Regions from separate parts of the Bacillus sp. JK62 genome, predicted to be linked through region 2. Evidence: predicted binding sites of a transcription regulator. Region 2 holds the regulator's gene; the other holds the start of a gene.

Region 1 (16,474 bases), on a different contig from region 2:
CCGGAATGCCGGTAAAGGACATCCGCCCCCAAACTGGTAAGTTTTAAAATGACTTTCCTCTCATCTTCAACACTTCTGGTTTTATAAACATACTTTTTCTTCAGTAACCGCTTTATATGTTCCGAAGCGGTATTATGCGATACTTGAATCGCTCCGGCAATGTCTTTTATTCCGACTGCCTTCTCTTTTTGAATGACTTGCAGAATCCGTACACCTTGGTGAGTGATTTTTTCATGGTGCTGATAACGGAGCCGATAGTAAATATCTGTCCAGAGGTCATTTAATCGTATAATTTCGTTAGACATCATAAGCCACCTTTTATCGTTTATTAAGATTATATCTTATATTACGATATATTTTCGCGGATTGAAAGCAATTTTTGAGCTGAGGGAGCGGCATTCGTTCTGTTTTTAGAAGATTGGAAGAGACAAGCGGCCGCAGTTTCAACGAATAAACTTATTTAATATACTCTCAATAAGTCATTTTCCTTATTTTAAGAAACGGCAGCTTAATACCTTCCGCATATAAATAAGAGCACTGACAATATGATAAAGAACCAAAGTATATATTCAAATGCAGTTTTTTTCAGCAGGCAGTCCTGTGCTATTGAAAAAGATACGGGGGGTAAAAAGCGGGTAAGAAGATAAGGAAAGGAGAGAGACGGATGGAACTTGATTTTGTGATTCGTCTGGCGGTTGCGGGTCTGCTTGGGGCTCTTATTGGATTGGAGAGAGAATTCAGGGCGAAGGAAGCCGGTTTAAGGACGCATTTTTTAGTGGCCGTCGGCAGCGCCTTGATGATGATCGTTTCCAAATACGGCTTTTTTGATTTGTTATCCAACAGCCATACGTCCTTTGATCCGAGCCGGGTGGCGGCGCAGGTCGTCAGCGGTGTCGGATTTTTAGGAGCCGGCACGATTATTTTGCAGCGGCATGTCGTGCGGGGGCTTACGACGGCAGCGGGGATTTGGGCTACGTCGGGGATCGGGCTGACGATCGGGGCAGGTATGTATGTCATCGGCATCAGCGGCACGATTTTGGCGTTAATCGGGCTTGAACTGTTAAATTTTCTGTTTAAACCGGCGGCGCATTCTTTGTCTGTCAGTTTCAGGATTGAAGAGAAAGCCGTCATGCATGATATTTTAACTTCTCTTGAGGAAAAAGGAATTCTGATTACGTCCTATGAATTGAATAAGGCGGTGCTTGAAGTGAAGGGAAGGGTGAAAAGCAAAAGCGGGAAAGCAGCGGTAATGGAAAAAGTTCAAGCCCTCCCGTATATCCTGTCGGTCAAAGTTGAATAGCAGACAGGGGAAGCCTCCTGTCTGCAGTCATTTCTTTTCAAACATTAATACCAAGGATAGAACGGGATATACGGCCGCGGATAGTATGGGTATGGTCTGGGGTAATAATAAGGCGGCCGCGGATAGTATGGATATGGTCTGGGGTAATAATAAGGCGGCCGCGGATAATGATATGGCACCCGTTCGTGGCTCTCGGCTGTGTATTCATGATCGAAAGGATCGTACAAGAGGAAAACCTCCTTTTCAAATGTTGGTTCCGTTTACCTTATTCCTGTATGCCCGGTATGGTGTATGTACAATGGGCAAAAAAAAGACGCCGGTTATCATCCGGCATCTTTTTTTACACTTTCACATCAATTGAATGGCCGGCAGTCGGGTGCTGGGACGGCAGCATTTTCACTGTTTCTTCCGCCGCAGCCTGTGCATGCTGCATGACCGTTTTTGTTAAAGCGATATTTACATTCTGCGCCAGAGATGCCTGATGCATTGCGATTGATAACGCAGGGATATCCATAGCTTCCACCTCCTTATCCCTTCATATCGGCGGCGTGCTCCGATTATGAAGAGGGCTGGCGGTTTCTTTTTACGGCCCATTCTAAAAGTGCGGCAGCGCAAACCCCGAGGGTATAGGCGAAAATGTCACTCCAGACAAATTGCCAGCCGAGGATCAGCCCGCCGAGCGTGCTGCTTCTGACCGCGTCAATCCACGGCGCGTGATACAGCTGGCTGCATTCAATCAGACAGCAAAACGAGAGGCTCAAAATTGCGGCTGTTTCCGTCCGGATGTGCCGAAACAAAAGCCCGAATCCTGTAAAAATCATGGCCGCCCACAGGGCATCTCCTAAATAAGCGTTTATGATGCCGGGCAATAGGGCGGTGATGTATGCGGTTCTGGACAGCAAACCGAGGGCGATGATAAAAACGGTACATATTCCGTATGTCAATGGATGTCTATTCACTTCACACTGTTCCCCTTTTTTTGTACTCCCATGTATTGTAAGGAACGACGGAGAAGCTGTCTATGAAAAAAACGGCCCGGGAGGCCGCTTTTTTGCGTTATCTGGCTTTTAGGTTGACATGATCTGCTTTTTGATCACTGCCGATGACGAAGCGGAGCTCATACTGCCCCGTATGGTAGACGTAATCTGTTTCGCCCGTTTCTGGCACTGTCAGGATTTTGTCAGCGCTGCCGATTTGTTTGCTTAAGACGTCAGGTGTGACGCTGCCGAGGTTTAAGCGCCGCTCAACCCCCGTTCCAAAATAGCGTATTTCCGAGATTTTTCCGTTTTTATGATAGGAAAATCCATACCCGGGGTTTCCCATGTTCCAGCTGTATAAATCAAATGGATTGCGGCTGTCTGCTTTTTGTTCCGGCTCGCCGATTTTATTATAAACGTCCTGTCTTGTGCTTTGGTTGATTTTCAGGCCTTTCACATTTTGCGGCATTTCCCCTTTAAATGCCGATTGGTAAAGGCTGTTCACCAGTTCTTGTGCACGCTGGTTTTCCGTTTTTGAAGCGGCTGCGGCATGGATGGGCTGTGTATCCGAAAATGCTTCTGCTCCGAAAGCGCATCCCGTGAGCATCACTGCCGATAATCCCGTGACGAGTGTTTTTTTCTTCAACATGTGAACGCCTCCTTTTTACCGCTCATACCCGTATGTTTCCTGAGATAAACGAGATGTTTTAGTGAAAGGCCGGTTGGGAATCATAGAGGATGTATAGAGGGGTACAGAAAGGGGAAAGAAAATGGCTGATACAAAGAAAGTTACAATCAATGGGGTTGAAATGGAAGCGCCGGACGGCCAAACCGTTTTGCAGCTTTTGAACAATAGTTCAATTGACGTGCCGCACGTGTGTTATCACCCGAGTCTCGGGCCGATTGAAACGTGCGATACCTGTATCGTCAATGTTAACGGGGAACTGGTGCGTTCGTGTTCCGCGCAAATAAAGGACGGAGATGTCATTGATACGCTTTCGTCCGATGTAAAAAAAGCGCAGGTTATCGGCATGGACAACATTTTGCACAACCATGAATTGTACTGTACGGTCTGTGATTACAACAATGGGAGCTGCGAAATACATAATACCGTAAAGGAAATGAAAATCAATCATCAAAGCATTCCGTTCGATCAAAAACCGTATCCTAAAGATGAATCAAATCCGTTTTACCGATATGATCCCGATCAGTGCATTTTGTGCGGACGCTGCGTCGAAGCCTGTCAGGACGTACAGGTAACCGAAACGTTAAGCATTGATTGGGAGCGGAAACGCCCGCGGGTCATTTGGGATCAGGATGTGCCGATCAATGAATCATCATGTGTTTCCTGCGGACATTGTTCGACGGTATGTCCGTGCAACGCCATGATGGAAAAAGGCATGGAAGGCGAAGCTGGGTATTTAACAGGCATTAACCAAGAGACGCTTCGGCCGATGATTGACATCACAAAAGGCGTCGAAACCGGATACGGATCAATTTTAGCCATATCGGATATGGAATCGGCCATGCGGGATGAAAGAATCAAGAAAACGAAAACCGTATGCACATACTGCGGTGTCGGCTGCAGTTTTGATATATGGACGAAAGGAAGAGACATTTTAAAGGTCGAGCCTCAGGCTGAGGCGCCCGCAAATGGAATTTCGACGTGTGTGAAAGGGAAATTCGGCTGGGATTTCGTCAATAGTGAAAAGCGCCTTACCAAACCGCTTATCCGGGAAGGAGACTCGTTTCGGGAGGCGGAATGGGATGAAGCGCTGCTGCTGATCGCTGATAAATTTACCGATATAAAAGAACATTTCGGTCCGGACGCGCTTGCTTTTATCACATCTTCCAAATGCACGAATGAAGAATCATACGTGATGCAGAAGCTTGCAAGAGCCGTTATCGGAACAAATAATGTTGACAACTGCTCACGCTACTGCCAGTCTCCCGCCACGGCCGGATTGTTCAGAACGGTCGGATACGGCGGCGATTCAGGATCAATTACAGATATAGAAAAAGCTGAGCTCGTGCTGATTATCGGTTCAAATACATCTGAGTCTCACCCCGTCTTGTCCACACGCATTAAACGTTCTCATAAGCTGCACGGACAGAAGCTCGTCGTCGCTGACTTGCGAAAACATGAAATGGCCGAGCGCTCCGACGTGTTTTTCCAGCCGCGTGCCGGATCAGATATTGTCTGGCTGAATGCCGTATCGAAATATCTGCTTGATCACGATTTGGCGGATACTGCATTTCTGAAGGAGAGAGTGAACGGATTAGATGAATTCGTGAAAAGCCTTGAACCTTATACGATGGAATATGCGGAGAAACATACCGGTGTGGACAAGAATACCTTAATTAAAGTGGCCCGGATGATTCATGAAGCCGGCAGCGTATGCGCACTGTGGGCGATGGGGGTCACCCAGCATATCGGAGGAAGTGATACGAGCACGGCCATTTCCAACATGCTTCTTGTGACCGGAAATTACGGCAAGCCCGGCGCAGGCTCATATCCGCTTCGGGGCCATAATAACGTGCAGGGAGCCAGTGATTTCGGCAGTATGCCTGACAGCTTTCCCGGCTATGAAAAAGTAACGGATGAAAAAGCCCGCAAAAAGTATGAACAGGGCTGGGGAACAGACCTGCCGAAAGAAATCGGAATGACAAATCATGAAATGATCGAGGGCATCCACTCGGGAAAACTGAAGTGTATGTATGTAAAAGGGGAAGAAATGGGGCTTGTCGACTCCAATATCAACCATGTTCATGCCGCCTTTGAAAAGCTTGATTTCTTCGTTGTGCAGGATATTTTTCTCTCGCGGACGGCCGAGTTCGCCGATGTGGTGCTCCCGGCAAGCCCGAGCCTTGAAAAAGAAGGGACGTTTACGAATACGGAACGGAGGGTGCAGCGCCTTTACGAAGTGTTTGAACCGCTGGGCGATTCAAAGCCTGATTGGCAGATCATTACGGACATCGCCAACCGGCTGGGCGCTGATTGGCGCTATGAACATCCGGCAGACATTATGGAAGAAGCGGCAATGCTTTCGCCGCTCTACGCAGGCGTCACTTACGAACGTCTCGAAGGCTATAATTCACTGCAATGGCCGGTTGCAGCGGACGGAACCGATTCACCGCTTTTATTTACGGACAAGTTCCCGTTTTCAGACGGCAAAGCGATTCTATATCCCGTTCAGTGGACCGAGCCGAAAGAATTTGGTGAAGAATATGATATCCATGTGAATAACGGGCGGCTGCTCGAGCATTTTCACGAAGGGAATCTGACTTACCGATCAAAAGGAATATCCGAAAAAACACCGAGTGTGTTCCTTGAGGTCTCGCCCGAACTCGCCGAAGAAAGAGGGCTGGAAGACGGAACGCTTGTCCGTCTGACATCACCGTACGGAAATGTGAAAGTCAAATGCGTCATCACAGACAGGGTAAAAGGCAAACAAGTCTATCTCCCGATGAACGATTCAAAAGACGCCGCCATTAACCTTTTGACAAGCAGCTATGCGGATAAGGATACCGATACACCGGCTTATAAAGAAACATCAGCGAAGATGGAGATTTTGAAAAAAGAAGGCGTTAATCCGCTTCCGAAAATCAATTTCCGTTACGGAAACCCGCAGCCGCAGATCGGTGTCCGGGTTGATCGGAAATGGGCGCGTCAAGATTATGTATTTCCGGGAGACGCCGTAAAAAGGGGGAAACAGCAAAATGGCTAAAGCAATCAGCGGCATCCGAAAACAGACCGTCACAGAAGAAGACAAACGAAAAAAGGACTTAGAAGAGATCGAGACGGCTCTTTTACGAAATAAAGACGCGATTTTGGAATCTCTGCACATTCTTCAGCACATGAACGAGCGCGGCGTTTTGGCGCTTCTGCGCGGGCTCTTCGGCCAAGGAGACAAAGTGATGGATATCCTGGTGAAGAAGGCGAATACGCCGGAAACGGCCAATATGCTGAAAAATCTCCTGCTGTTAAGCGGCGTTCTCGGCATGCTCGATGTAAAACAGCTTGAGCCGTTTATCGTTAAAATCAATGCGGGCGTCACAAAGGCCGTCGAAGAAAAAGACAGCGGCAGGAAGACGGGGTATTTTGATATCGTCCGCGCTTTAAAAGACCCGGAAATCAACAAGGCCGTCACTCTGCTGTTTTCTTTTCTGAAAGGCATGGGCGCTGATACGGACGATATGGAAAGAAATACGCAGCCTCCTGAAGACCAAAAGCAGCACCAGAAACCGCAGACGAATGAGTGAGCATTTCTCCCGAGCCTGGCCGAAGGCTCGGGTTTTTTGTGCACTTCTGCTGTTTTCTTGGGAGAAATTTCACCTCCGGATTCATGACTTTTGTTGTGTTATGTTAATAGTTAAGGTTATGAATAGAAAAAAATTGAAAATATGTGCTAGGATAAAATTCAAGGTACGTCAACTATTCAAATATGAAACAATCAGGAGTGATGTAACATGAGTAAGCTGAGGAGCACGAGACAAGCCATCCAAAGAACCCTGATGAAAGGAAAAAACGGCCTGGACGTGTACAACCCTTTTCCTTGGTATGAAAAAATGAGACGGGAAAGCCCTATATACTTTGATGAAGAAACGAAGGTTTGGAGTGTGTTTTTATACGATGATGTCAAAAAAGTCATCAGTGATAAAGAGACGTTCTCAAGCCGCATGACTGATGTGAAAAGCTCGATTGCAAAGTCCATGCTGAATATGGACCCGCCGAAACATACCCAAATCAGATCTGCCGTCAATCGCGCTTTCACTCCCCGCGTCTTGAAGGAATGGGAGCCGAGAATTAAAGACATTACCGATCATCTCCTGAAACAGGCAAAGAACAAAGGGCGGATTGATATCGTTAAAGATCTCTCTTACCCTTTGCCGGTCATGGTGATTTCAGAATTATTAGGCGTTCCGTCCGAACGTATGGATCAGTTTAAAAAATGGTCGGATATTCTCGTCAGCATGCCGAAAGATGCGAGTCCTGAAGCGGCGGAGAAAAATCAGCAGGAACGTGACCAATGTGAGGCGGAGCTGGCGGCGTTTTTTGCGGGAATAATAGAAAGCAAACGAAAACAGCCCGGCCAAGATATTATTTCTATTTTGATAAAAGAGGAAGAAGAGGGAGAGAAGCTCACGCCAGAAGATCTGATCCCGTTTTGCAATCTGCTTTTAGTGGCGGGAAATGAAACAACGACTAATCTCATTTCAAATGCGGTTTACAGCATATTAGAGACGCCCGGCCTTTATGAAGAGCTGAGACAGGACCCTTCTCTCATCGCGCAAACGGTGGAAGAAACGCTGCGTTTTCGCGCTCCCGCTCCGTTTGTCAGAAGGACGGTCCGGCACGACACTGAGCTGCGCGGACGCCGCTTGAAAAGCGGGGAGATCGTTCTCTGCTACGTTGCATCTGCCAACCGTGATGAAAACAAATTTGAGAAGGCGGGCGTATTTGATATTCATCGCCAATCGAATCCGCACCTTTCCTTCGGATTCGGCGTACACTTCTGCTTAGGCGCTCCGCTTGCCAGACTTGAAGCGGAAGCCGCGCTGAAAGGAATTGTAAAAACCTTTTCACACCTTGAGCCCGTCCGGATTGAGCCGATCCGAAACAGTGTCATGTACGGGCTGGAGTCTTTAGAAGCGGAGATAAACGAAAATGAAGGAGAAGAAAAAAGATGAGAAAAACACACATCGCCATTATTAATGTGGCCGCTCACGGTCATGTCAATCCCACGCTGCCTGTGGCCGAGGAACTTGTCAATCGCGGGTATAAAGTGACATTCGCTACGACTGAGGAATTTGAAGCTTCCGTTGCCAAAACGGGTGCTATTCCCGTTTTATACCGCACAAGCATAAAGGCGGACCCGAAGACGATAAAAGAACGGGTAAATAAAAGTGACGCGTTTGTAATGTTTCTGGAAGAAGCGGTTGAAGTGCTTCCGCAGCTGGAAGAGCTGTACAAAGACGACCTTCCTGACATCGTCCTGTTTGATTTTTTAGCGCTTGCCGGAAAATTGTTTGCGGATAATGGCGGCATCCCGGCCGTAAAGTTCTGCCCAAGCTATGCAATGAATGAGTATTTTCAATTAGGAAGAGACGAAGAAACGATGGAAGCGGCCAAACAGGCGATAGAAGAATATCAGGAGAAAATTGAAAATGAACAAGTGAAACGGATGACAATGGAAGAATTTTTCATGCCTGAAAAATTGAATATCGTCTTTATGCCAAGGGCCTTTCAGCCGAAACAGGAAACCTTTGATGAACGATTCTGTTTTGCGGGTCCGTCTCTTGGAGAACGCACAAATACGGGAAGTCTGGAAATTGATGCAGCCGATGACCGTCCGCTTATGCTCATCTCACTGGGAACGGCGTTTAACGCCTGGCCTGAATTTTACCGGATGTGTATTGACGCGTTTCGGGACTCGGACTGGCGGGTTATTATGTCAGTCGGCACAACAATTGATCCGGAAAGTTTTTCGGATGTGCCCGATCACTTTATCATCCGCCAGCACGTTCCGCAGCTTGATGTGCTGGAGAAAGCAAAGCTGTTCGTATCTCACGGCGGGATGAACAGTACAATGGAGGCGATGAATGCGGGTGTTCCGCTCGTTGTCGTTCCGCAAATGCACGAACAAGAGGTTACCGCAAAGCGTGTGGATGAATTGGGGCTTGGCGTGCATCTGCCGCCGAAAGAAGTCACTGTGGCCCGTCTGCAAAAAGACGTTCAGAACGTATACAGCGATAAAAACATCCTCAGCCGCGTGAAAAGCATGCAGCAGAAAATAAAAGAAACCGGCGGCCCCAAACAGGCTGTTTGCGCCATTGAAGAATTTTTGGAAAAGGCGTCCGTCGAAAATTGATTAGGAAAACAGGCAGCACCGGACGGCTGCCTGTTTTGTTATATATTTTTCTTCATGCCGCATCTCCGGCATTCCCTCAAAAATTTTCCACCCTTCACTGAACTTTTAAACAGCGTGTAATCGCAATTGTCACATCGGCCGCTGTGAACATCAGGATATTCATTGAACTCATAAATGACCGAAGTATCGTATCCTTTTGTCTCGAACTCTTTTTTTGTTTCCATGATTGAAAGTCCCTCCGCGAATCAAATCGTTCTGCCCGGTTAATGATACAGCAACTGCACGGGGGATTCAACGGGAGCATAGCTTGATTTTCCCGGCTGATTGCGTAACAATAATAGAAATAAATGACGGCCTGCCATAGGGCGCCCGGCATCTGAAGGGAAGAAGAAAACAGCGATGGGAAAAGGATTGAACGGGAAACGGATTGCCATCGGCGGTTCGCGGAAAACAGAAGAGATCACAAAATTAATAGAAAAGCAGGGCGGAACGGCAGTCATCCGTTCCCTCCAAGGAACCGTATACCTGGCGGAGGATCAAATGGAACCCGACGTAAGAACATTTGCCGAGCAAAAAGCTGACTGGGTGATATTCACCACAGGCATCGGTACGGAAACGTTATTGTCGGTATCGGAAAAAATCGGTCTGAAAGAAGAATTTTTAGCGGCCGTTCATGAAGCGAAAATCGGCTGCAGAGGCTATAAAACATATGCGGCCTTAAAAAAGCTCGGCATCACGCCGCATGCCTCAGATGAAGACGGTACAACAAGAGGGCTGATCCGCTCCTTGGAACGATTTGACTTTAAAGATAAAAAAGTCATGATACAGCTTCATGGCGAGAAAGCGCCGGTTTTAACGGAGTTCCTTGAGAAAAACGGAGCGAAGGTATTCCCTGTTCTGCCGTATCAGCATATTCCGCCTGAAAGGGAGACGGTCGATAAACTGCTGGGAGAGCTGTTAAACGGAGAGGTCGATGCCGTATGTTTTACGACAGCCATTCAAGTGCGCTCTCTCTTTGATTATGCAAAAGAAAAAGGATCCGCAAAAGAATTGCAGCAGGCATTCGAAAAACACGTGCTTGCCGCCGCAGTCGGTAAAGTGACGGCTGAAGCGATCCGGGATGAAGGGGTAAAGAGGGTCCTTGCTCCGGACATTGAGCGGATGGGAGCGATGATTATTGAATTATCCCGTTACTATGAATCTCTGACCTTGTCATGAACCACCATTCAGCAGGGAAAAAGCTTACGCTTCCCTGCTGAATTTTTTTAATTGCCAGTGTTCCGTGAAAAGGGAAGGATATGTCAAGGCGCTGAGTATGATACATGTAAGAAGAGCGGAGGCCATCGTTGTAAAAACGATCAGCAGCTGAAAGCGCACCGCCTGTATCGGATCAGCCCCCGCTAAAATCTGCCCCGTCATCATGCCGGGAAGCTGAACGAGACCCAATGTTTTCTGGCTTTCAAGCGTCGGGATCATACTGAGCTTCATACTGGACGTCAATATCTGCCGGACGGCCTGCTTAGGCGTTCCTCCGAGAGAGAGAATCAGCTGGATTTCTTCTTTCCGCAGGTCTGCTTCCGAACTGAGCCGGCTTAAAAACAGGCTTGAGAGCACCATGGAGTTTCCGATGACCATGCCGCTTATCGGAATGACATATCTTGAAGTGAACGGAATGATGTGAAGGGTCAGTAAAAGTCCCTGCGTCACGGTTTCCGCGATTGCCAGTGTCAGAAAAACGCGCCAAAATGAGCCGATCCGCATTTTTTTCCGTTTGGCGACATTGTGCGAAGCGGCCGTGAGCATGAGAAGCACCATTAATATGATAAATATCGGGTGATCACCGCGAAAAATCAGCGACAGCACATAGCCGATGATGAGAAGCTGAATGACGGCCCTGACGGTTGCGACGATCATATCCTTTTCGACGCCGGCTTTAAAAGATTTAGACAGGAATAAAGCGATAATGACAAATATACTTGTTAGTAACAGTGAAAGATCATTCATATCAGCACCCGCTCCCTTGTAAAAGCGCCCGGGCCTTTTCGTGTTTCGGTTCCTTAAAGAACGTTTTCGTTTCCGCGGTCTCTAAAAGCCGTCCCTCAGCCATAAACCATACCGTATCGGATAATCGTTCCGCTTGTTCAAGGTTATGGGTGATCCACAGGATTGTCAGCTGTTTTTGCCGATGGAGTTTCGTAATCAGTTTCTCAATGGTGAGAACGGATGAGGGGTCGAGCGCCGAGGTGATTTCATCCAGCAGCAGGATGGAAGGCAGTCCGGCGAGAGTTCGCGCTAATGAGAGCTTCTGCCGCTGACCTCCGGATAATTCTTTTGCATTCCGATCCAGAAGCCCGCGCGGAAGGTCTGTAAAATCTGCGAGCTCTTCAGGGGTATAGTGCTGCGCCCCGTGGAGTTTTTCTGCGAGCAGAAGGTTGTCCCGCACCGTGCCCTCCGTGACGGGAGCTGATTGAAATGCAAGGCCCGCGGTTTTTCTGAGCTCCCTGATATCCCAGCGCCTTATTTCTTTTCCGAATACAAGCACTTCCCCTTCATCAGGTGTATTCATCAGATTGCAAAGTGACAGCAATGTGCTTTTTCCCGCGCCGGAAGGCCCTATCAAGGCCGTGATAGAACCTTTTTGAATATGTCCGGTTACACGGCTCAGGACATCAAAGGACGTATTGTTTTGTTCAAGGCGTTTGCCGGCTGACAGAAAAGATATTGCCGGAATTTCTTCTTTCATTTGGGATGACACCTTTCGTAAAAAATCAGGAACCAGTGAGATTGGCTGACGTTTGCTCCGCCGTTTTCTGGTCTATCTGCCGGGAAGCGAATGTATGCATGACCATTCCCCCAATAATAATGAACAGTCCGGCAAATGAAAGAAGTGACGGAAACGCTGCGGATAAAAAGACGATTTCGCCGATCAGTGCAAAAAGAACCTCTCCGGACTGTGTCGCTTCAACAGCAGCGAGCTTCTGCGGCTCATTCCTCACCATATCGGTGGCGCGGAAAAATAATACTGTTGCGATAACGCCCGAGCTGAGTGCGACGATAAAGGATTGGAATGTCTGTCCCATTGAGGGAAGCCCGTCTCTATGCCAGCCGAAAGCGGCGATCAAAAGCCAAAACGGAAGGCTTGCGAGCGTCATGCCGAGCACCCGCTGAAACGTATCGAGTTTTCCGCCGTATTGTTCCAGCATTTTGCGGTTGCCGAGCGGATAGGCAAACGCCGCGATGACGACCGGCGCCACGCTGAATAGTATCGTGCGGCCGGACAGAGAACCCGCATGCTGAAGCTGAATCAGCCCGGCTCCGATCAGGATGATGACGGAAGTAACCAGCGAAATCAGCGGGATCTTTTGTCTGACGGAAACCGGGCCCGCCGGTGAATTTTTTGTTTCGTAGAAAAACGGCGACAGAAGCACACCCGCGACAATTGTAATCTGCCACGTGCCGGCGATCAGCCAGCCAGGCCCATATGCCGCCGCAAACGTAATCGGGGCATAAAAAAGCACGAACCCGGTAAAACTCCACTTCAGCCAAAAAAACGGTTTTTTCCGGATTTCATGCCAGAGCGGCGCCCATTTTCCTTTCGCATAAACGATCAAAAATAAAAACGGAATCATAAAAAGAAAACGCAGGGAAGAGCTCCACATCCAGCTTCCGCCGGAAAGCTCCATCGCCCTGTTTAAAATAAATGTGACTGCAAAAAACAGAGATGCCAATATTCCGATCACGATGGCTTTCATTAAATCCCTCATTTTGACACATATTTTTTTATACTATACTATTCACCGGCAGGCTTCGCAATGGAATATGAGAAAATAGCGTTTTAATAAATGATGAATGGGAAACAGACATATACGGAGGTGAACACAATGCAGAAAGAGGATATTCAAGTGCTTTATTTCGAAGATGACGGCCGCATTCCGAATAACCCGAATCTTCCGCTTGTTATTTATAAAGCGGTATTTAATGAAGAAACGGTACAGAAAGCAGAGTCCGTCCTCAGCCGGCACGATTGGTCGAACAGCTGGACGGGCGGAGTATTTCCGTATCATCATTTTCACAGCACCACGCACGAAGTTCTTGTCGCGGTAAAAGGAACCGCGGTTTTGAGGTTCGGCGGGGAACAAGGGGCGGACGCCGTTCTTCAAACGGGAGACGCAGCGGTCATTCCGGCCGGCACCGGACATAAAAAACTGTCGGGCAGTTCTGATTTTACCGTGATCGGGGCTTATCCGGGCGGCCGGCAGTACGATACAAAAACGGAGAAAAATGATAGAACTTCAGAAGAAATCAGCCGCGTCCCGCTCCCGGAATGTGACCCCTTTACGGGAAAAACGGGCCCGCTTTTAAAATTGTGGGAAAAATGACAGGGGAAAAGCGGACGGTCTGTAAAAAAATAGCCTAAAAGAAACGTTATTACACCCCCGCCATATAAATAATTTCATAAACGAAACAATTCACGTTCAAATTTTGTTCAAAAAGTGTTATTATATAAGAGTAAATCAAATTGGGGTTTTTTATGTTTGCTATTTTCAGAGAGGAAAAAGAAATTTTGACTTATTCAATTGTTTTTGTTGATATAAAAATAATACTGGATATGGCAAAGTGAAAAACTGGGTAGTAAACATTTATTTTTGTAAATGATTGTGCATGAATTCACAATCTTGCTTTTTCATGCTTTTCTGCATGAAGGGGGAAAGGCTACCCTTTCCAAAAAAAATCAGCATACTGCTTATAGTAAAGGAGAATCGGATATGCCAGAAACAATCGATCAAACAAATGCATCTGTCAGCCAAGGCCAACGCGATCTTATTGATCAGCTGCTAAAACCTGAAGTTCAAGAATCACTGACTGTTTTAGTGGATCAGCTTCCAAAACTGACTGAGTTAGTAAATATTTTAACGAAGTCTTATGATTTTGCACAGTCTGTAGCGACAGACGAAGTATTGAAGAGCGATACAGTGGGTGCGCTTACAGAAATTCTTGAGCCGGTGAAAGAAACAGCGAAAGAAGTGGCGGCTACTGCGATCGAAGCAAAAGACCGCGCGGATGCAAGCAATGAAACGATCGGACTTTTCGGCCTGCTGCGCATGCTGAAAGATCCTCAAGCTCAAAAGCTGTTCCGTTTTGCTAACAGCTATCTTGAAATCATGAACGAAAAACAAAAATAATCTCAGATTCAAATTGATATAAAGGACGGAGGATATACGATGTCAAAACATATTGTCATTTTAGGCGCTGGTTACGGCGGAGTTCTTTCTGCTTTAACCGTTCGCAAACATTACAGTAAAGATGAAGCACGCGTAACCGTTGTGAACAAATACCCGACTCACCAAATCATTACGGAACTGCACCGCCTTGCAGCCGGCAACGTGTCTGAACAGGCTGTTGCTATGCCGCTTGAAAAACTTCTGAAAGGAAAAGACGTCGACATTAAAATCGCAGAAGTCAATTCTTTCTCAGTTGATAAGAAAGAAGTTGCCCTTTCTGACGGTTCTAAGCTGACTTATGACGCGCTTGTTGTCGGACTTGGTTCTGTTACGGCTTATTTCGGCATTCCTGGACTTGAAGAAAACAGCATGGTGCTGAAATCTGCTGCTGATGCCAACAAAGTATACAAACACGTGGAAGACCGTGTGCGTGAATACTCTAAAACGAAAAACGAAGCTGATGCAACAATCCTTATCGGCGGCGGCGGCTTAACAGGCGTCGAGCTTGTCGGTGAGCTTGCTGACATCATGCCGAACCTTACGAAAAAATACGGCGTAGATCCGAAAGAAATCAAACTGAAATTAGTAGAAGCAGGTCCGAAAATTCTTCCTGTTCTTCCTGATGACCTTATCGAACGCGCGACAAAAAGCCTTGAAAAACGCGGCGTTGAGTTCTTAACAGGTCTTCCTGTTACAAATGTTGAAGGAAACGTTATTGATCTGAAAGACGGTTCAAAAGTCGTTGCCAACACATTTGTATGGACAGGCGGCGTACAAGGCAACCCGTTAGTCGGCGAATCCGGCCTTGAAGTGAACCGCGGCCGTGCGACGGTTAACGATTTCTTACAATCTACTTCTCACGAAGATGTATTCGTTGTCGGAGACAGCGCTGTATACTTTGCGCCGGACGGCCGTCCGTACCCGCCGACAGCGCAAATCGCTTGGCAGATGGGTGAACTTGTCGGTTACAACCTGTTCGCTTACTTAGAAGGAAAAACGCTTGAAACATTCAAGCCTGTAAACTCTGGTACGCTTGCAAGCCTTGGACGTAAAGACGCGGTTGCCATCATCGGAGCGAACTCTACTCCGCTGAAAGGCCTTCCGGCATCTTTAATGAAAGAAGCAAGTAACGTACGTTATTTAACACATATCAAAGGATTATTCAGCCTCGCTTACTAATCCTTAAGATCATACAGAAGACATTGCCGGACTTTTCTCGGCAATGTCTTTTTTTTGCATAAAAATGTTAATGAATACAATTTTCTGAAAAATAAAATAAAAATGATTGATATGTGAGAAAGAGGAAGCTAAAATAAAAAAGAACCATTTTGTTAACGTTAACATTTTTTAAGAGGGAGGATGAGAGTGTGAAAGCTTTTATGGGTGATGACTTTTTACTGGATAGTAAAACGGCCGTAAAGCTGTACCGGGAATACGCTGAAAACATGCCGATCATTGATTATCACTGTCACTTAAGCCCAAAGGAAATCTATGAAAATAAAACCTTCGCAACCATTACGGAGGCATGGCTTTACGGTGACCACTACAAGTGGCGGATCATGAGGGCCAACGGCATTGAAGAGCGCTGCATTACCGGAAACGCTTCAGATGAAGAGAAGTTTTTCGCCTGGGCAAAAACGGTGCCGATGGCGATAGGCAATCCGCTGTACAGCTGGACGCATTTAGAGCTGCAGCGCTGGTTCGGCATTTATGACGTATTGAATGAAAAAACGGCCGCGGCAATTTGGAAAAAAACGAATGAGCTCCTGCAGGGAGACGGGTTTGGCGCAAGGGATCTCATACTGAAATCAAATGTCAAAGTCATTTGCACAACCGATGATCCTGCCGATGCGCTGACATACCATGAACTGTTAAAAGAAAGTGATTTTCCGGTTCAAGTGCTGCCCGGATTTCGGCCTGACAAAGGACTGGACATCAGCAGCCCGGGTTTTGCCGATTGGGTCCGGTCGCTGGAGAGCGCTTCCGGAATGGCTGTCACCACCTACCAATCGTATTTGGATGCGTTGGAATCCCGCGTCCGCTTCTTTCACAGTGCCGGGGGAAGAGTGTCGGATCACGCATTAGATCAAATGGTTTATGCCG
Region 2 (16,474 bases):
AACACGGTTCCTAAAAACACAAATTCCTTATGGTTGACGTTATACGTAAAATAGTACACCATCGTGCTGAGCTTAATGTTAAACCCAATCGCAAACGCCAAAAATGCAGAAACCAAAATGAGCAAAGGCTTGTTTCGGAATAAAACAGACAACGTTTTTTTCATTCCTTGTTTTTTTCTTTTTTCAGGCTGAATCCGTTCCCGCACGGTAAAGAAGCTGAACAGATTCAATGCGATGCTCACCGCCGCGTAGATAAGCGCCGTCATCTGAAATCCAAACGCCTGATCTTTCCCGCCGATGGCGTCCGCAAGCGGTGTCGCACAGGAAATCGACAACAGAATCCCGATATAAACCAAAATCATCCGGGTCGTCGTCAGAACCGTCCGTTCCTCCACGGAATTCGTCATCCGCCCCGTTAAGCTGTTGACCGGAATCGTCTGCATGCTGAAGGACATCCCAAGCAGAATATAAGTGATGTACGCATAAACCATGTTCCCCGTCTCGCCGAAATGAGGAGTCGTAAAGCATAAGAACGTAAATAGCGCAAAAGGAAACGCCACCCACAAAAGATACGGCCTTGCCTTTCCCCATCTTGTATTCGTCTTGTCTAGAATCACGCCCATAATCGGATCAAAAATAGCGTCCAGCACCCTTACGATAAGAAACAAAGCTGCGATGACCGCAGGCTTAATGCCGCCGACATCTGTATAGTAGAATAATAAGTATGCGTTTACAAACTGAAAGATAATATTGTACGACATATCGCCGAATCCGTAGCCGATCCGTTCCATCCAGGACAGGCCGCGATGTTTCGTCTTTACTGCCGCTGCTTTTTCTGTTTCAATCATCATTTCCCACCCCAAGAATCCGTTTTCATTTTTGATAAGCAAGAGGGAGAATGCAAAGATCCTCCCCGTTCACTCAGCGATTTGGATACACCATCACTTTTAAGCATTCATTTTTGTATTGAAAGGCGCGTTCCATCGCCTCTTGCGTCTTTTCCAGCGGATATTGGTCCGTTACAAGATGCTTCGTGTCCACTATGCCGGAAGCGAGAAATTCAATTCCCTTCGGATACGTATTCGCATAACGGAAGATTCCGTATATATCAATCTCGTTATCTGCAATAAACGGCACATTGAGCGGAATCTCGTTCTGAGAAGGCAAACCGACAATCGCAAGTTTTCCGCCCCGGCGCACGGAAGCCAGTGCGGATTGCAATGCCGCCGGATTCCCCGCTGTTTCCCAGGCAGCATCAACGCCTCTGCCATTCGTGATCGTTTTGATTTCTTCACCGGCATCCTGTTCCCGGACATTGATGACATGCGTCGCGCCCATTTTTTTCGCAGCATCTAACCGCAGCGGCTCCAAGTCGGTCACAATGATTGTGCCTGCCCCGTATGCTTTCGCTGCCGCAACGGCCATCAGCCCCACAGGACCCATGCCCATGATCGCAACCGTGGAACCGGGCTGAAGCTTCGTTCTCGCGGCCGCATGAATGCCGACAGAAAACGGTTCGATCAAAGCCGCATCTTCATAGGAAAGTGAATCCGGAATTGAAAAAACAAAGTCCTGACGCATTTTGATATATTGGACAAACGCGCCGTCAACCGGCGGTGTCGCCAAAAACTGTACATCCGGGCAAAGATTATAACGCCCTTCTTTGCACGCTTCACAGCGCCCGCATGTGACACCGGGTTCGACGGCGACCCGGTCTCCTATTTTAAATTGATCGACAGACGATCCGACGGCGGCAATTTCTCCCGCGCATTCATGACCGAGGATAAATGGTTTTTCCACTACATAATTGCCGATTCTGCCATTTGTATAGTAATGCAGATCAGATCCGCAAATTCCGACAGCCATCACCTTAATCAACACTTCATCATGATTGATGTCAGGCACGGGCAATGTTTCGATTTTGATTTCTCTCGTGCTGTGCATAACCGCCGCTTTCATGTTTTGAGGCACTGTGTGAGTCATTTGGCAAAATCCTTTCTCTGCTTTGAAATGTAAGTGCATACATTTTTGTTTTCTCTGTTACTTCTCCTATTTTATCTGCTTTTCCATACGTTCAACAGCCTTTCCTGCTGTATAAAAGGACAGCCGCACTGTACTTTTTATTTTTTCATATACAAAAAACACTGAATTGATAAAATAGTACTAATAGGAGGTGCAGGCTAATGGCTGAACTAGAAAACCGGACACAATTTGCAGAACTGCTGGCACCTGCCGTCAAATCGCTGAAACTTCATCCTGATTATAAAGTCAGAAGGAAAAATAACGAAAAAACAGGACAGTCTTATATCGATCAAATCGCACTCCGATTAGGCGTTTCCTCTAACACGATCAAAAGCTGGATCGGACAGATGGGCGCAAACTACATTCCCGGACGAATTGACGACGGAAAGCTGTTCGGCATGATCTGGATCATTATCGAAAAGACTGACATGGATCCTGAATGGCTGACCGGCCTTCTGGAAACCACCACCATTCCCGTCATCAAACCCGCATTGCCCGTTTGGACGGCGTCTTGTCTAAAAAAAGCAAAAATACGCCGGAAAGACGGATCATTCGGAGCGCCGAGTGATGAAGATGTTGAAAAAGCAGTAAAGCGGCTGTTTCATGACAGACCAAGCCATGAAACGAATGCGCTTACAGAAAAGCCCGTCACGCATAACTTACCGTCACGCCGGACCGGGAACTTTATCGGACGCGGCTTTGATATAGAGGCGATTCGGCAATGGATGCTGTCTCCGTCACCGGTCTGTTTAATCACAGGCTGGGCCGGCATGGGAAAAACAACGATCGCTCTTGAAGCAGCCTACCTTTGTGCCGGCGGTTCACCAGATTGGCCGGCATTCAACAGCATCATCTGGATCAGCGCTGACTGGAAAGGATTGAGCTTCAGCGATTTTTTAAACACGATCGCCTATCAGCTTGGACGCGCAGAACAAATCGACAAATCTATCAACGAAAAACGCTTCGTCGTCCGCAATGCATTAGCCGCTCATTCAAATGAAAAACCCGTGCTGCTGATCGTTGACAGCATCGATACAGCGGAACGTGACATTCACGAATTTATCATCGGTCTTCCGGAAGGCGTAAAAGTCCTCCTTACGGCACGGGAAAACGTAAAACAGACATACCGGGACGGCCTCGGGGAACTGGCGGCCATCCAGCTGAGCGGCCTTGAACAAACGGATGCCCTTGAATTTTTCCATCAAGAAGTGCACCGCTGTCTGCAAACATGCAACCTCCCGCAAAAACGGGAAAAGCTGGAGCAGCTGCTGTGGCTATCGCCTGACCTTAAGAATGAATTCGTCTCGGCAGCCGCCGGCAACCCGAAGGCCATGGCACTGAGCATCGCTTACATGTCAGACGACGACATCCCCGCTCCCCAGCTCATTCAAGAACTTAAACAAGCGGGTTACTCATTATTGGAATTGTTTGAAGTTCTCTTTGGCCGCACATGGGACAGATGTCATGAAGACACACGGAAACTATGGCAGACGCTTTGCTTTTTCGCTAAGCCCCCTGATGAAAAAAGCTTGGCTCAAGCGGCCGGATTAGACGTCCGGCGGTTTCATTACGCCATTGAGCAAATGAGGTCATATGCTTTAATACAGCCGGAACGAAGCGAAGGAAGGATTCAATACGCAGCCCATCAAACCGTTGTCGCTTACGGAGAACAGCACTTATCCGAAAATCACGAATTTGAAAAAGGAGCCCGCAGCCGCTGGGCGCATTATTATATCGATTATGCGGAAACCCATATAAAGCGGGAACAGCCCAATTCTGTCTATTGGAGCTACTTGCTGGGACGGAATTTAGAGCAAATGAAAAAGGAATGGCCGAACATCCTAAAGGTCATCGAATGGTCGAGTGAAACCGGACAACATGACATCCTGATCAAACTCATCATCCGCATCAGCCATTTTCTAAGCAGAATCAACCTGCCCCTGCGAATCGAATACGGATTAAAAGCCGCCGATGCCGCCCGTCAATCAGGCGAACACACACGGGAAGCCTACTTCAGGATCGACACGGCAGGCTGGGCGCTGATGGAAGTCAACGATTCAGACGGAGCTCTCAGGCAAATAGAAGCCGGCCTGAAGATACTCGAACAATCAGGCGCGCCGGATCACGACGACTTGAAAGTATGGGGAAGCGCCCTGCAATCGAGGCTGCTGTTAAAAACTGGAGAACCGAACAAAGCGGCAGCAATGCTGAACGGCATCAAAGATCAGCCCGTCTCCCCCATTATCCGGCACAGGGTTCTTCTGGTCCGCGGCGACCTGAGTTTCGCCCGCTCTCACTACGAAGAAGCCATCACATTATACGAAGCGGCAAACACAACCAGCGCCGCATACGGCGGCGAAAAAACGATAGAAGCCTATTTCAACCTGGGCATGGCTTACGTCAAGTGTGATCAACTCGAAAAAGCGGAAAAAGCCTTTGAACAGATGCTCTATGACAAACACAACGCCAATCAAGTTGAACTGATCTACTATTATTACGGAATGGCACAGCTGTTGTACCGAAAAGGAGAGAAAACGAAAGCGATGGAATCGAATCAGAAGGCCATTCGTCTGATTGATTCGTGGGAGCCTGGGATTGGGATTCGGGGTGAGGTGGAGCAAATGGATATTCTCATTTAAAAGACAACTACATTGCGGCTAGCGGTACAAGCTTTGAAAAACACTCATGACCTTGTTGTTTTTAAAGATAAAAAGGTATCTTTATCAGTACAGTAAATTGATTAAGATACCTTGATTGAAAAATTATTATTTCACAGAAAACAAATTTCTAAAGTTAAACCTTTTAACAACAAGAGGTTAATACTTATACAGCCGTATTAATGCTGTACTGTAATATAATGTTTTAGTTCACCTGACCAATATCTTCCTCCCCAATCCTGTCCAACTTGCACATCATACTTACCTGCAGGAAGATTTTTCGTTGAAAAACTCACACGAAAATTACGTGAACCAATACTATGCAAAATATCTTTTCTGGCAATTACCTTACCTTTATTATTTAATATAATTACTGAAAAGCCATTATCTAAATCCCTAGCCAAAGTACCAGTAACCACAATGGAAGTAGCTCTTTTCGTATATGTATTAGCATCTGTTTTAAATTTGATTGTACCTTTCGAATCCATAGCTAATGCTTCTGACCCGCCTGCGAAAATGGCAACTCCCAAAAGTGCTGCTGTAAACAGGGTCATTACTAACTTTTTCATCTTTAGAATTCCTCTTTTCTTTTTAATATTTTAAATTCACAATTATAATAACATATTTTCCTAAAAAAACAGAGGTTTTTCCATATCTTTCTTCTGAGAAATGAATAAGTATGATAGAAATTTATTAATATTAATGCAAATTTAAGATTCTTGTGTAATGAAGCTTAAAATTTGAAGTATCATCTATAAAACCTTTGCCAAGGTATCCAATAAACCCATATACATGAATAAAAGATTACAAAGTGCTAAACAAATACACTTTTATAAAAAATTTTATTTTTTCCATTCTAGCCGGCGGATGCGAGGAGAATTTGTTCGCGCGCATTTTATTTGCCTGCTCGAAACAACGAATCAGTGATTGGTTTCATCTCCAAAATTGCGTTCTATTTTTTCATAGGATTTTTTTCCTGAAACTTTAAGTGATTTTTCCAACCTCTTCTTTTCTTTTGGTTTTCCCATACATGCAGGGTGATGACTTTTCGACGGAGCTTTGATTTTGTGCAGTTCTAAAATGGATATGGGGTAGAAAACACAATGTGAATAACAGCATGATAAGTGACACTATCCCTAAATATCTCCTCATGTTTTCCCCCTTTCTCTTTCCTTCCATACTATTAAATTTATTTTTATAATAGCTTATATCTTGAGAAAACAAGACTATTATAATACCCTTGAACTGCATTTAAATTTGGCTTACCGTTATTATTTAATAAAGATCTGTGCAATGAAAACTCTTTCTGTCCGATATACCCTTAAGTATTCCTAATCAACATTATGCTGTTGAGTTCAAATATTTCTTAATTCAAACTCTAGTTCTTCTGCCCTTTTTCAAGATCCAAACAAGTAATGCAATAAAAACGACATTAAATATAAACGCAGAAATAACATAAGTTTCATCTGAAACGCCAATATACTTCCCTTTCGATTCTAAGAGATCCCTTACTTGTTTACTCCATAAAGAACCATTCAGCGAACTATCGTCTGCTCCAAATGTAATTTGTGCTGTTTCCTTATTGCTACTTGTAATATTAACACCATAAAATACTGTATACCTATTGTTATAAAAGATAGGCATATAAGAATAGTCAGAAACTAAAGGCTTTACCTTTTTGGCAGGTAATGATACGTACAAAATCGCAGAGTAATTACCTATCCCTGTTTCAAATTGCTCAGCTTTAATAAACTTCGTATTTGAAGGTAGATCAATATTATAAAAATGCTCAAAAATTTGAATATCTTCTTCCGAAAAATCTGTTAATTGGTAGTAATGCGGATCAATAATACATTTATGAAAATACCATCCATTAAACAATAAAAAAAAGGCACTTATTAAAATTACTAATACTGCCTTATATATAATCTTTAACTGTATCACAATGATATGCGCCCCCTCAATATGCATTATAACGCTTTTCCCAAAAGTAAATCAAAACAGCGATTTACTTTTGGGAAGAATTAATTATTCAAATTTTATTTTTTGTTTAAGGCAATCTGCAAATGCTTGTGCAATTACTTGACCATCCTCTTGGGTATAATTCTTAACATTAAAATGATGTTTAAATTCCAAACATACAGGATTGTTGGTGTTTAAATAGTACTCTGCATCCTTAGTAACTGCTTCAAATGAATTATTAAATCTGTTTTTGAAAAATTGAGAGTATCTTCTACTATAGCCGGTAGTATAGTATTCTTCAAATACCTTGTAAACTGGTTGTGAGGTAATCCCTGTTCTTGTATTCATAGCAAGGTTAACAGCGTCTACATCTCCTAATAAATCTTGAATTCCAAATGTACCAATTTGACCTCCTATTAAATCTATTGCAGCATCATAAGTTGTTTTATAATTAGCATTATAACGAACAGTGTCTCCCCCTACTGTAATTAAATCACCTGCCCATCCTGCAAGATCTTGTATCATTCCTACAGAACTATGAATTATTGCATTAAAAGTGGCCATCATATGTGCGACATCTAGTGTCAGTTTAGAAAATGGATCTATCAGGATTCTCTTTTCTTGTCCCTTCAATACGTTATCAGCTATTTTAACAAAATCTGTGTCAATAAAATCCGCTGTTAAAATCCACAATAAACCATCATATTCATCTTTTCTTAGATACTGGGCAACTAATTCATTTGCCTGTTGAGTAATATTGCCAACCGGATTAGGTTTATTTCCTTCCTTTTCAGTAACATAATCTACTGCTGTATTATATAAAACTTTTAATTGTTCGAAGAACTTATTATTTGTTGCGGAAACAAAATTATTACTATTTTCTTTATTATAAACTATAGAATTAACGCCTTTATTCTTGCCTGATGAGATATTATTATCAATCTCTATTTTCCCAGGTCCGTCCCCTATACTCCTTGTCTTTATTTGGTCAAATGCCCAATCGGTGGGAAGTGAATAGCCACGGTTACCGCTAAATCCTGAAGACATATCACATACAAAACTGCTGACCGAATAACCGGCTGCGGCCACGCGACTACAAACATTTCTCGCGCCATAAATACCAATTTGATAACCACTATTGAGTTGGGCAAATGTCCTTTTAATTGCTTTAAAATAAGGGAGTATGCGACTGGTAACCTCACCGTCAATAGCGTCGTAATCTACAGTAAAATAAATAATAGTATTTTCTTTAAAACCAAATCCCTTAGCCGCACCAACAGCTGCTCTGGCATCGAATACCCCTTGAGTTTCTGTAAAATAAGAAGCTTGAATTGAGTTTCTCTCGTAAATTGGAAATACGCTAAGCCCTGCAGCAAATATAGTCTCTAATTCAGGCAACGTCATCTGATACGATCCAGTAAGGTATCTCCCAACCGTTGTATACCCGTTGGCTTTCAAAGTTGCTGCTCTGGCAGCATTAATTGGTGTGGCACAATCACAAGCTGTTCCTTTCCTATCTTCGTCACCTTTGCTTACTAAAAGAGATGCCCAGGTCTGCATTCCAGCTACTCCATCGGCAGGTAATGCTGAAAACTTTTGAAAATTAATAAGTGCTGTTCTCATATTTTCATCGAAGATACCATCAAATCTTCCTGGATCACGATTATTACAGTACAAAGCATATTGTAAGAGCTTTACTAAATTAGCTTTTGTGCTACCCATTGAGATTGTCGGGCATTTTGATTTTGTAGCAGGTCCAAATGTTCCAGTTGGTTCTGCTATTCCTTCTTCGACCTGGAGTGCATAAATTAAAGCCTCATTAGTTTGTCGGGAGTATCTACCGTCACATGGATTAAGGCCAGTGACCTTATAATATTTCCGATTCAACTCTTGTTGAATATTACGAATTTTGGCATCTCCTACATTTACAAAAGCGTCCATATTTAATAACGCTTTAAAGATTATAGGAGTTGCAATTCCATCTTGGTTAGACAACCCTGCATCAGTTTGAAATTTTTTTATAGCAGCCTTTGTACCATCACCATAGGTTCCTGTAAAACCAGTTGGATTATATCCCTTGCAATACAATGCACCTTGAAGAATCATAATTTCATTTCTTGTTTTTTCATTCGAAGAATTAGATTTAGTTGATAATGTAGGACATTTTGCCATAGTAGCTGGTCCAAATGTTCCAGTAGTTGACGTAATTCCTTCTTCAATTTGTAATCCTGTAATCAAAGCTTCAATCACAGGCCACCCTGTTTTTCCATTTTCATCAATTTTCACATAACCTGGCTTGTTCAAGTAAACAAGATTTACCCATTGTTGAACTTTTTGTACCATTTCATCCATTGTTTCCACTCCTTATTTTTTGTTAGTAAGGTACTTCATTTAAAAGTGGCAAACGTATGACAAAATAAGAATATCTGCTCTTACTTCAAAAGATGTAAAGAATAAAAATCAGCAAAGCGCCAATGAACATAAATCCTTTTAAAAGATTTATAACAAAATCATATGCCTTGATGCTAACTTGAATAAATTAGAATCATTTATTTGTAATTTAAGATGAATGATAGAAATAAAAAAAGTCCCTCACAAATTCATTGAACTTGTGAGAGACCTCGATATGGCATTACATCTGGCAACCCCTTATGTCCAAACAGGGATCATAATTTTTTTACATCATGCCGCCCATACCGCCCATGCCGCCCATGTCAGGCATTCCTGCGCCGCCGGCGTTTTCTTCCGGTTTGTCAGCGACAACGGCTTCAGTTGTTAAGAGCATTGCTGCTACAGAAGCTGCGTTTTGCAGGGCTGAACGTGTAACTTTTGTCGGGTCAACGATACCTTTTTCGATCATGTTTACCCATTCGCCGGTTGCAGCGTTGAAGCCTACGCCGATTTTTTCATTTTTCAGGCGCTCAACGATGACAGATCCTTCAAGTCCTGCATTGTGTGCGATTTGACGGATCGGCTCTTCAAGCGCGCGAAGCACGATGTTGATACCTGTTTGCGCATCGCCTTCAGCTTCCACTGCAGCGACTTTGTTGTATACATTGACAAGCGCTGTACCACCGCCGGATACGATACCTTCTTCAACAGCTGCGCGAGTTGAGTTGAGGGCGTCTTCGATGCGAAGTTTACGCTCTTTCAGCTCAGTTTCAGTCGCAGCGCCGACTTTGATGACAGCTACGCCGCCGGCAAGTTTCGCAAGACGCTCTTGTAATTTTTCTCTGTCGAATTCAGAAGTTGTTTCTTCCACTTGAGCGCGGATTTGGTTGACGCGAGCTGCGATTTTTTCAGTGTCGCCGGCGCCTTCTACGATTGTTGTGTTTTCTTTCGTTACTACAACTTTAGAAGCGCGTCCCAATTGTCCGATTTCAGTAGATTTCAGGTCAAGGCCTAAGTCTTCTGTGATTACTTCTCCGCCTGTAAGAACAGAGATGTCTTCAAGCATTGCTTTACGGCGGTCACCGAAGCCAGGAGCTTTAACGGCAACAGCGTTGAATGTGCCGCGAAGTTTGTTGACAACGAGTGTAGCAAGAGCTTCACCTTCAACATCTTCAGCGATCAGAAGCAATGGTTTGCCTTGCTGTACAACTTGCTCAAGCACAGGAAGGATTTCTTGAATGTTTGTGATTTTTTTGTCTGTGATTAAGATGTAAGGATTGTCAAGAACCGCTTCCATCTTATCAGAGTCAGTCACCATGTAAGGAGACGCATATCCGCGGTCGAATTGCATACCTTCCACAACTTCAAGCTCAGTTGTGAAGCCTTTAGACTCTTCGATTGTGATGACGCCGTCGTTTCCTACGCGCTCCATTGCTTCAGCGATAAGGCTTCCGACTTCCTCATCAGCAGCAGAGATCGCAGCAACCTGAGCGATAGACTCTTTGCCTTCGATCGGCTTAGAAATTTCTTTTAAGTTTTCGATTGCAACAGTTACGGCTTGTTCCATACCTTTACGTACGCCGACAGGGTTAGCTCCCGCAGTTACGTTTTTCAGGCCTTCGCGGATCATAGCCTGCGCAAGTACAGTCGCAGTCGTCGTACCGTCACCGGCAACGTCGTTTGTTTTGCTGGCTACTTCAGCTACAAGCTTCGCACCCATGTTTTCAAACGCGTCTTCAAGTTCAATTTCTTTTGCGATTGTCACACCGTCATTTGTAATTAACGGAGAACCGAATTTTTTCTCCAGAACCACGTTACGTCCTTTTGGCCCTAAAGTTACTTTTACAGCGTCAGCAAGCGCATCGACACCGCGAAGCATAGCGCGGCGTGCTTCTTCACTAAACTTAATATCTTTTGCCATGTTAACGAAACCTCCTCGAATTTTTAAAAATATTTATTTGCTTAGCCGATTACAGCTAAAATGTCGCTTTCACGTAAGATTAAGTATTCAGTACCTTCGTATTTCACTTCAGTACCGGCGTATTTTGAGAAGATAATGCGGTCGCCCTCTTTTACTTCTAAAGCAACGCGCTCTCCGCTTTCCAACACGCGACCTGAACCGGCTGCCACGATTTTGCCTTCTTGCGGCTTTTCTTTTGCAGAATCCGGTAATACGATTCCGCTGGCAGTTTTTTCTTCAGATTCTACGAGTTCAATGACAACGCGATCACCTAATGGCTTTAACAATGTAATAACCTCCTCAATAGTATGAATATGTAATTTTAGCACTCAGCTCTAAAGAGTGCTAACACAGTTATTATAATAAAGAATCTCACTTCCAATTTCAAGTCATAAGAATAAAAAATTTTCACGCTTACATGATTCTCTCTCGCACTGATTTTCTCCTTTTTTCACGTCAAGTTCACTTGTGTTACAATAAGAACAAATAAGTTGATTTTATAGGATAAAGGAGTACATATCATTTGAGAAAACAGTATTGGTATATCATTTTGACATATGTTATCATGCAGCTTTCCGCATTGATCGGCATTCCTTTAATGTACAAATTCGGCTATGCGGGCGGGCACCCTACGAATGCGAATCTCACCATGGCTCAGGGGATTTATTCCGTCGTAAGCTTTTTTATCTGCCTGATTATCGTTCTCTTGATTTTGAGAACCGCGCCGAAACAGACATTAAGAAACGGGAAGAAAGCATCCGCCGGCATGTCCGTTCTCTGGGCGGTCGCGGGAATATGGCTCGCTTTATTTTCTCAGGGAATCGCCGGGATGATTGAGCAGTATGTCTTTCATGTGGGCAGCGGTTCCGAAAACACGAAAGCCATTCTTAACATTATTAAAGCCATGCCGCTCATGATTATCGTTTCTTCTATCGTCGGGCCGATTCTTGAAGAAATCATTTTCCGGAAGATCATCTTCGGTGTATTATATGAAAAAACGAATTTCTTTATCGCCGGACTGATCAGTTCCGTCATTTTCGGCATTGTGCATCAAGACCTCACGCACCTGCTGCTGTATACGGCCATGGGCTTTACCTTTGCGTTCTTGTATGTGCAGACGAAACGGATTATTGTGCCGATATTCGCCCATGTCATGATGAATACCATTGTCGTGGTCATGCAGCTCGGCCCCGCCCAAAAATATATTGAACAGCATAGTGAGCAAATGCAATTAATTATTGGAGGATTGTTTGTATGAGGAACCCAATGACTTGGGGCTTGATTTATTTCGCAGTCGGCTGTATCTTTACGTATTTGGCCGCAAGCTCTCCGGGAAGCATGTGGTCTTTTTATTCCATACTGCTGATGGTTTTCGCCGCTTATAATATCAGCATCTCGTTTAAAATGTTCGCCTTCTCATTTAAAGTGAAGAAAAATCAAAAATAATAAAAGAAAAGCCATTTCTCATCATTGAGAAATGGCTTTTTTTATGCTGATACGTCCTGGTCAGATTCACTGCCGGTCTGCCTTTTCCGATACGCCGCTTTTGAAATCAGGATACTGATCTCGTATAAAATGCAAAGCGGAATGGTAATCATCAAGTGAGACAGCAGCTCAGGCGGCGCAATCATCGCGGCGATCACGAGCAGCACAAAATATGCGTACTTCCTGATCTTCGATAAAAACATCGGCGTGATAACACCGAGTCTCGTTAAAAACATGATCAGCACCGGCATCTGAAACAGCAGCCCGAACGGAATCGTCAGCTGCAGCAGAAAATGAAAGTATTCGGTGATCCCGATCACCTGGTTGACATCCAGGTCATTCGAGACCCGCTTCATAAAATCAACGACCAGCGGAAATAAAATATAATAAGAAAACGACACACCGCCGACAAACAGCACGATCGAAATCGGAATATAGCTGAGTGTTACTTTGCGCTCCTTCTCATACAGACCCGGACTGACAAACGCCCAAATCTGATAGAGAATAATCGGCGAAGTCAAAATGATGCCGATGATAAACGCGAACTGCAAAAAGATAAACAGCGGATCCGTCAGGTTAAAAGCATTAAGGGTGAGCTCTTTTACTTCATCGGCTTTTTGAAGATACACAATGATAGGTTTTGCCAGAAAAAAGCCGGCAATAAAGAAAACCGTAAAGGATAACGCCACAATCAGCAATCGTTTCCGAAGTTCGGCAATATGCTCCACAAGCGTCATTTGATTCACTCTCATACGCGTCATCCTATCTTACTGTTCTTCTTTCTTTTTTTCCTCTTCTTCACCGGCTAATCCCTTAGTAGCGTTCTTAAATTCACGAAGCGTGTCCCCCGCCGCTTTTCCTAATTCGGGAAGCTTCTTCGGACCGAAAATAATCACCGCCACCACACCGATAACCGCCAGGCTTCCAGGACCGATCATGTGCAGCTCCTCCTTTCGCTATTCAATTTCTTCCAAAACAGAATAATGCTTTAAGAAATAAACCAATGATTGAAGCTCTACTGCTAAATCTATATGATGAATTCGAATGTGATCCGGCACATTCAAACGGGCCGGCGTAAAGTTAAGGATTCCCTTGATTCCGAGCGACACGAGCCGGTCGGTGATTGACTGGGCGGCAACCGCCGGAACGGTAAGAATCGCCACGGGTTCATCCTTTATGTGAAGCTCTAAATCATTAAGATCAAAGACAGGCACACCGCCTACCTCAGTTCCTATTTTACTCTGATTCACATCAAAAGCCATAGATATTTTTGTGTTATTATTTTTTGTGAAATTATAGTGAAGAAACGCCGTCCCCAAATTCCCGACACCGATCAAAATGACGTTCGTCGTTTCATCCTGATCCAGTGTTTTTCTGAAAAATGACAGCAGGTAATCCACATTATAGCCGTATCCTTTTTTGCCGAGCGCCCCGAAATAGGAAAAATCCCGGCGGATCGTGGCCGAATCGACTTTTACCGCATCGCTCAGTTCAGCCGATGAAACGCGCTGCTTTCCTGACGCGTGTAAATTCTTTAAAAAGCGATAATAAAGCGGCAGCCGTTTTGCCGTCGCCTGTGGAATTTTTGATTGATCCTTGTTCATGATTGGTCCTCCACTTTATACTCAGATGCATCTCTTTTAAAATCACCGTTTTTGCCTCCTGTTTTTTCCATGAGGCAGGTCGGGCCGATGACCATTCCTTTATCCAGCGCCTTGCACATGTCATACACGGTCAAAGCGCAGACTGAAGCGGAAGTTAGCGCTTCCATTTCCACACCTGTACTCCCTTTCGTTTTTACGCTTGCCTGTATATGAAGAACGGCTTCGGAATCCTTTTCCTCCCAGCCGAATGAAATGTCGACGCTGCTTAAAGAAAGCGGGTGGCACATCGGGATAATCGCTGACGTCTGCTTTGCGGCCATAATTCCTGCCACCTGTGCGACAGCCAGCACGTCTCCTTTTCCGATCTCGCGGTTTTTGATTCTGCTGTACACGTCATGTTTCATGTGTACGCTGGATATCGCAGCGGCAGTACGGACTGTTGAAGATTTATCGCTTATATCCACCATGCGGGCACGGCCTTCTTCATTAAAATGAGAAAATCCATTCATATTTAAACTCTCCTTACTTCTGATCATACACTATTTTCTCCCTGATGTCTTATCCTATAATGTTCCAATTCTGATGTATTGTTTGCTGACAGCAGGTTGATAAGCTACACTTAACTTATTATAACAGAGGTGAAATAATATGATGATCTTACAAATTAATCAGCTATCCAAATCTTTTGGCGCTGATCCTATTTTAAACAATATAAAGCTTGAAGTCAGATCTCGGGATCGCATCGCCATAGTAGGCAGAAACGGAGCCGGCAAATCAACTCTCCTTAAAATTATCGCAGGTCACCTTTCATATGAAAAGGGTGAATTAATCAAACCGAAAGAATTAACGATGGGATATCTTGCCCAGCACACAGGCTTGGAATCCCAGCTTACCATAAAAGAAGAACTGCTGAGCGTTTTTGATTTCCTGAAAGCAATGGAAAAAGAGATGCGCTCTATTGAAGAAAAGATGGCCACGGCCGCCCCGGCGGAGCTTGAGACGCTGATGAAAACCTATGACAGGCTTCAGCAGGATTTCAAGGATAAAGGCGGCTATCAATATGAAGCGGACGTCCGATCTATCCTTCACGGCCTCGGCTTCGGAAAATTTGACGATTCCGTGAAAGTGCAAAGCCTGAGCGGCGGTCAGAAAACAAGGCTTGCGCTCGGAAAACTGCTGCTGACCCAGCCTGATCTGCTTATTCTGGATGAACCGACGAACCATCTCGACATCGATACGCTTACATGGCTTGAGCATTATTTACAGGGATATTCAGGCGCAATCCTGATCGTTTCCCACGACAGATACTTTCTTGATAAAGTCGTCAGCCAAGTGTACGAGGTCTCACGGACAGAAAGCAAAAAATACCTCGGCAACTACAGCGCCTATTTAGAACAAAAAGCTGAGCAGTATGAGAAAGACCTGAAGCTGTATGAAAAACAGCAGGACGAAATCGCCAAGCTTCAAGATTTTGTCGACCGCAATCTGGCCAGAGCTTCTACAACGAAAAGAGCCCAAAGCAGACGAAAACAGCTTGAACGGATGGACGTCATGGCAAAGCCGCTCGGGGATGAGAAATCCGCCGCCTTCCGTTTTGACATTACAAAACAGAGCGGAAACGACGTCCTGCGCGTACAGGATGTTTCCATCAGCTATGACGGCCAGCCGCCGCTCTTGAAAAACCTGACCTTCGGCATTACAAGAGGCGAAAGCGCCGCCCTCGTCGGACCGAACGGAATCGGCAAATCAACCTTGCTGAAAACGATTATGAATACAATCAGTCCGGAATCCGGGTCGATCACGTACGGTTCCAATGTCACAATCGGCTATTACGATCAGGAGCAGGCTGAACTGACCTCGTCCAAACGCGTGCTGGACGAGCTGTGGGATGAATATCCGGACATGCCGGAAAAAGAGATCAGAACATGCCTCGGCAACTTTCTGTTCAGCGGAGACGATGTCCTGAAACCGGTCCGTTCGTTAAGCGGCGGTGAGAAAGCAAGAGTCGCGCTTGCCAAGCTGATGCTTCAAAAAGCAAATTTTCTCATCCTTGATGAGCCGACAAACCACCTTGACCTGGACAGTAAAGAGGTGCTGGAAAACGCCCTGATCGACTACCCGGGAACACTGTTATTTGTATCGCATGACCGCTACTTTATTAACAGGATCGCCACAAGAGTGCTGGAGCTGTCACCTGATCATGCAGAAGAATATTTGGGAGACTATGACTATTACACCGAGAAAAAAGCACAGCAGCTGGAACTGGAAGAAATGAAGCGGCAGGAAAAGGAGCAGGCTCAGCCTGCCGGCAAGGTCAAACAGGATACGAAAAGAACTTACGAGGAAGAAAAAGAATGGAAGAAGAAAGAACGGCAGCGCCTGAGACGCATTGA

What was found. The regulator Rex, encoded in region 2, represses fermentation and respiration genes when NADH is low (regulators of the CRP and FNR family bind a similar motif). The targets are predictions, from matches to a motif close to TTGTGAAATATTTCACAA.
Region 1: the regulator Rex is predicted to act here: its motif matches at 13,806-13,823, upstream of ACWJJ4_RS11315 (DUF1641 domain-containing protein).

The regions. Positions count from the first base shown of each region.
Region 1 is NZ_JBSJQA010000004.1:20,095-36,568, forward strand. It holds gene ACWJJ4_RS11235 (MarR family winged helix-turn-helix transcriptional regulator) at 1-305, opposite strand, end outside; partial or broken gene ACWJJ4_RS11240 (MgtC/SapB family protein) at 665-1,061, shown strand; gene ACWJJ4_RS11245 (hypothetical protein) at 1,345-1,527, opposite strand; gene ACWJJ4_RS11250 (YjfB family protein) at 1,641-1,814, opposite strand; gene ACWJJ4_RS11255 (ribosomal maturation YjgA family protein) at 1,858-2,259, opposite strand; gene ACWJJ4_RS11260 (YjgB family protein) at 2,357-2,926, opposite strand; gene fdhF (formate dehydrogenase subunit alpha) at 3,048-6,005, shown strand; gene ACWJJ4_RS11270 (DUF1641 domain-containing protein) at 5,998-6,540, shown strand; gene ACWJJ4_RS11275 (cytochrome P450) at 6,748-7,968, shown strand; gene ACWJJ4_RS11280 (macrolide family glycosyltransferase) at 7,965-9,149, shown strand; gene ACWJJ4_RS11285 (hypothetical protein) at 9,188-9,373, opposite strand; gene ACWJJ4_RS11290 (uroporphyrinogen-III synthase) at 9,549-10,367, shown strand; gene ACWJJ4_RS11295 (ABC transporter permease) at 10,392-11,153, opposite strand; gene ACWJJ4_RS11300 (ABC transporter ATP-binding protein) at 11,155-11,892, opposite strand; gene ACWJJ4_RS11305 (DMT family transporter) at 11,918-12,901, opposite strand; gene ACWJJ4_RS11310 (cupin domain-containing protein) at 13,031-13,528, shown strand; gene ACWJJ4_RS11315 (DUF1641 domain-containing protein) at 13,916-14,332, shown strand; gene ACWJJ4_RS11320 (NAD(P)/FAD-dependent oxidoreductase) at 14,372-15,550, shown strand; gene uxaC (glucuronate isomerase) at 15,739-16,474, shown strand, end outside.
Region 2 is NZ_JBSJQA010000009.1:7,591-24,064, reverse strand. It holds gene ACWJJ4_RS18420 (MFS transporter) at 1-848, opposite strand, end outside; gene gutB (sorbitol dehydrogenase) at 922-1,983, opposite strand; gene ACWJJ4_RS18410 (NB-ARC domain-containing protein) at 2,184-4,661, shown strand; gene ACWJJ4_RS18405 (hypothetical protein) at 4,859-5,248, opposite strand; gene ACWJJ4_RS18400 (hypothetical protein) at 6,051-6,650, opposite strand; gene ACWJJ4_RS18395 (glycoside hydrolase domain-containing protein) at 6,708-8,993, opposite strand; gene groL (chaperonin GroEL) at 9,319-10,953, opposite strand; gene groES (co-chaperone GroES) at 10,995-11,279, opposite strand; gene ACWJJ4_RS18380 (CPBP family intramembrane glutamic endopeptidase) at 11,516-12,250, shown strand; gene ACWJJ4_RS18375 (YdiK family protein) at 12,247-12,438, shown strand; gene tatC (twin-arginine translocase subunit TatC) at 12,480-13,238, opposite strand; gene ACWJJ4_RS18365 (twin-arginine translocase TatA/TatE family subunit) at 13,245-13,415, opposite strand; gene ACWJJ4_RS18360 (redox-sensing transcriptional repressor Rex) at 13,434-14,081, opposite strand; gene moaC (cyclic pyranopterin monophosphate synthase MoaC) at 14,078-14,590, opposite strand; gene ACWJJ4_RS18350 (ABC-F family ATP-binding cassette domain-containing protein) at 14,730-16,474, shown strand, end outside.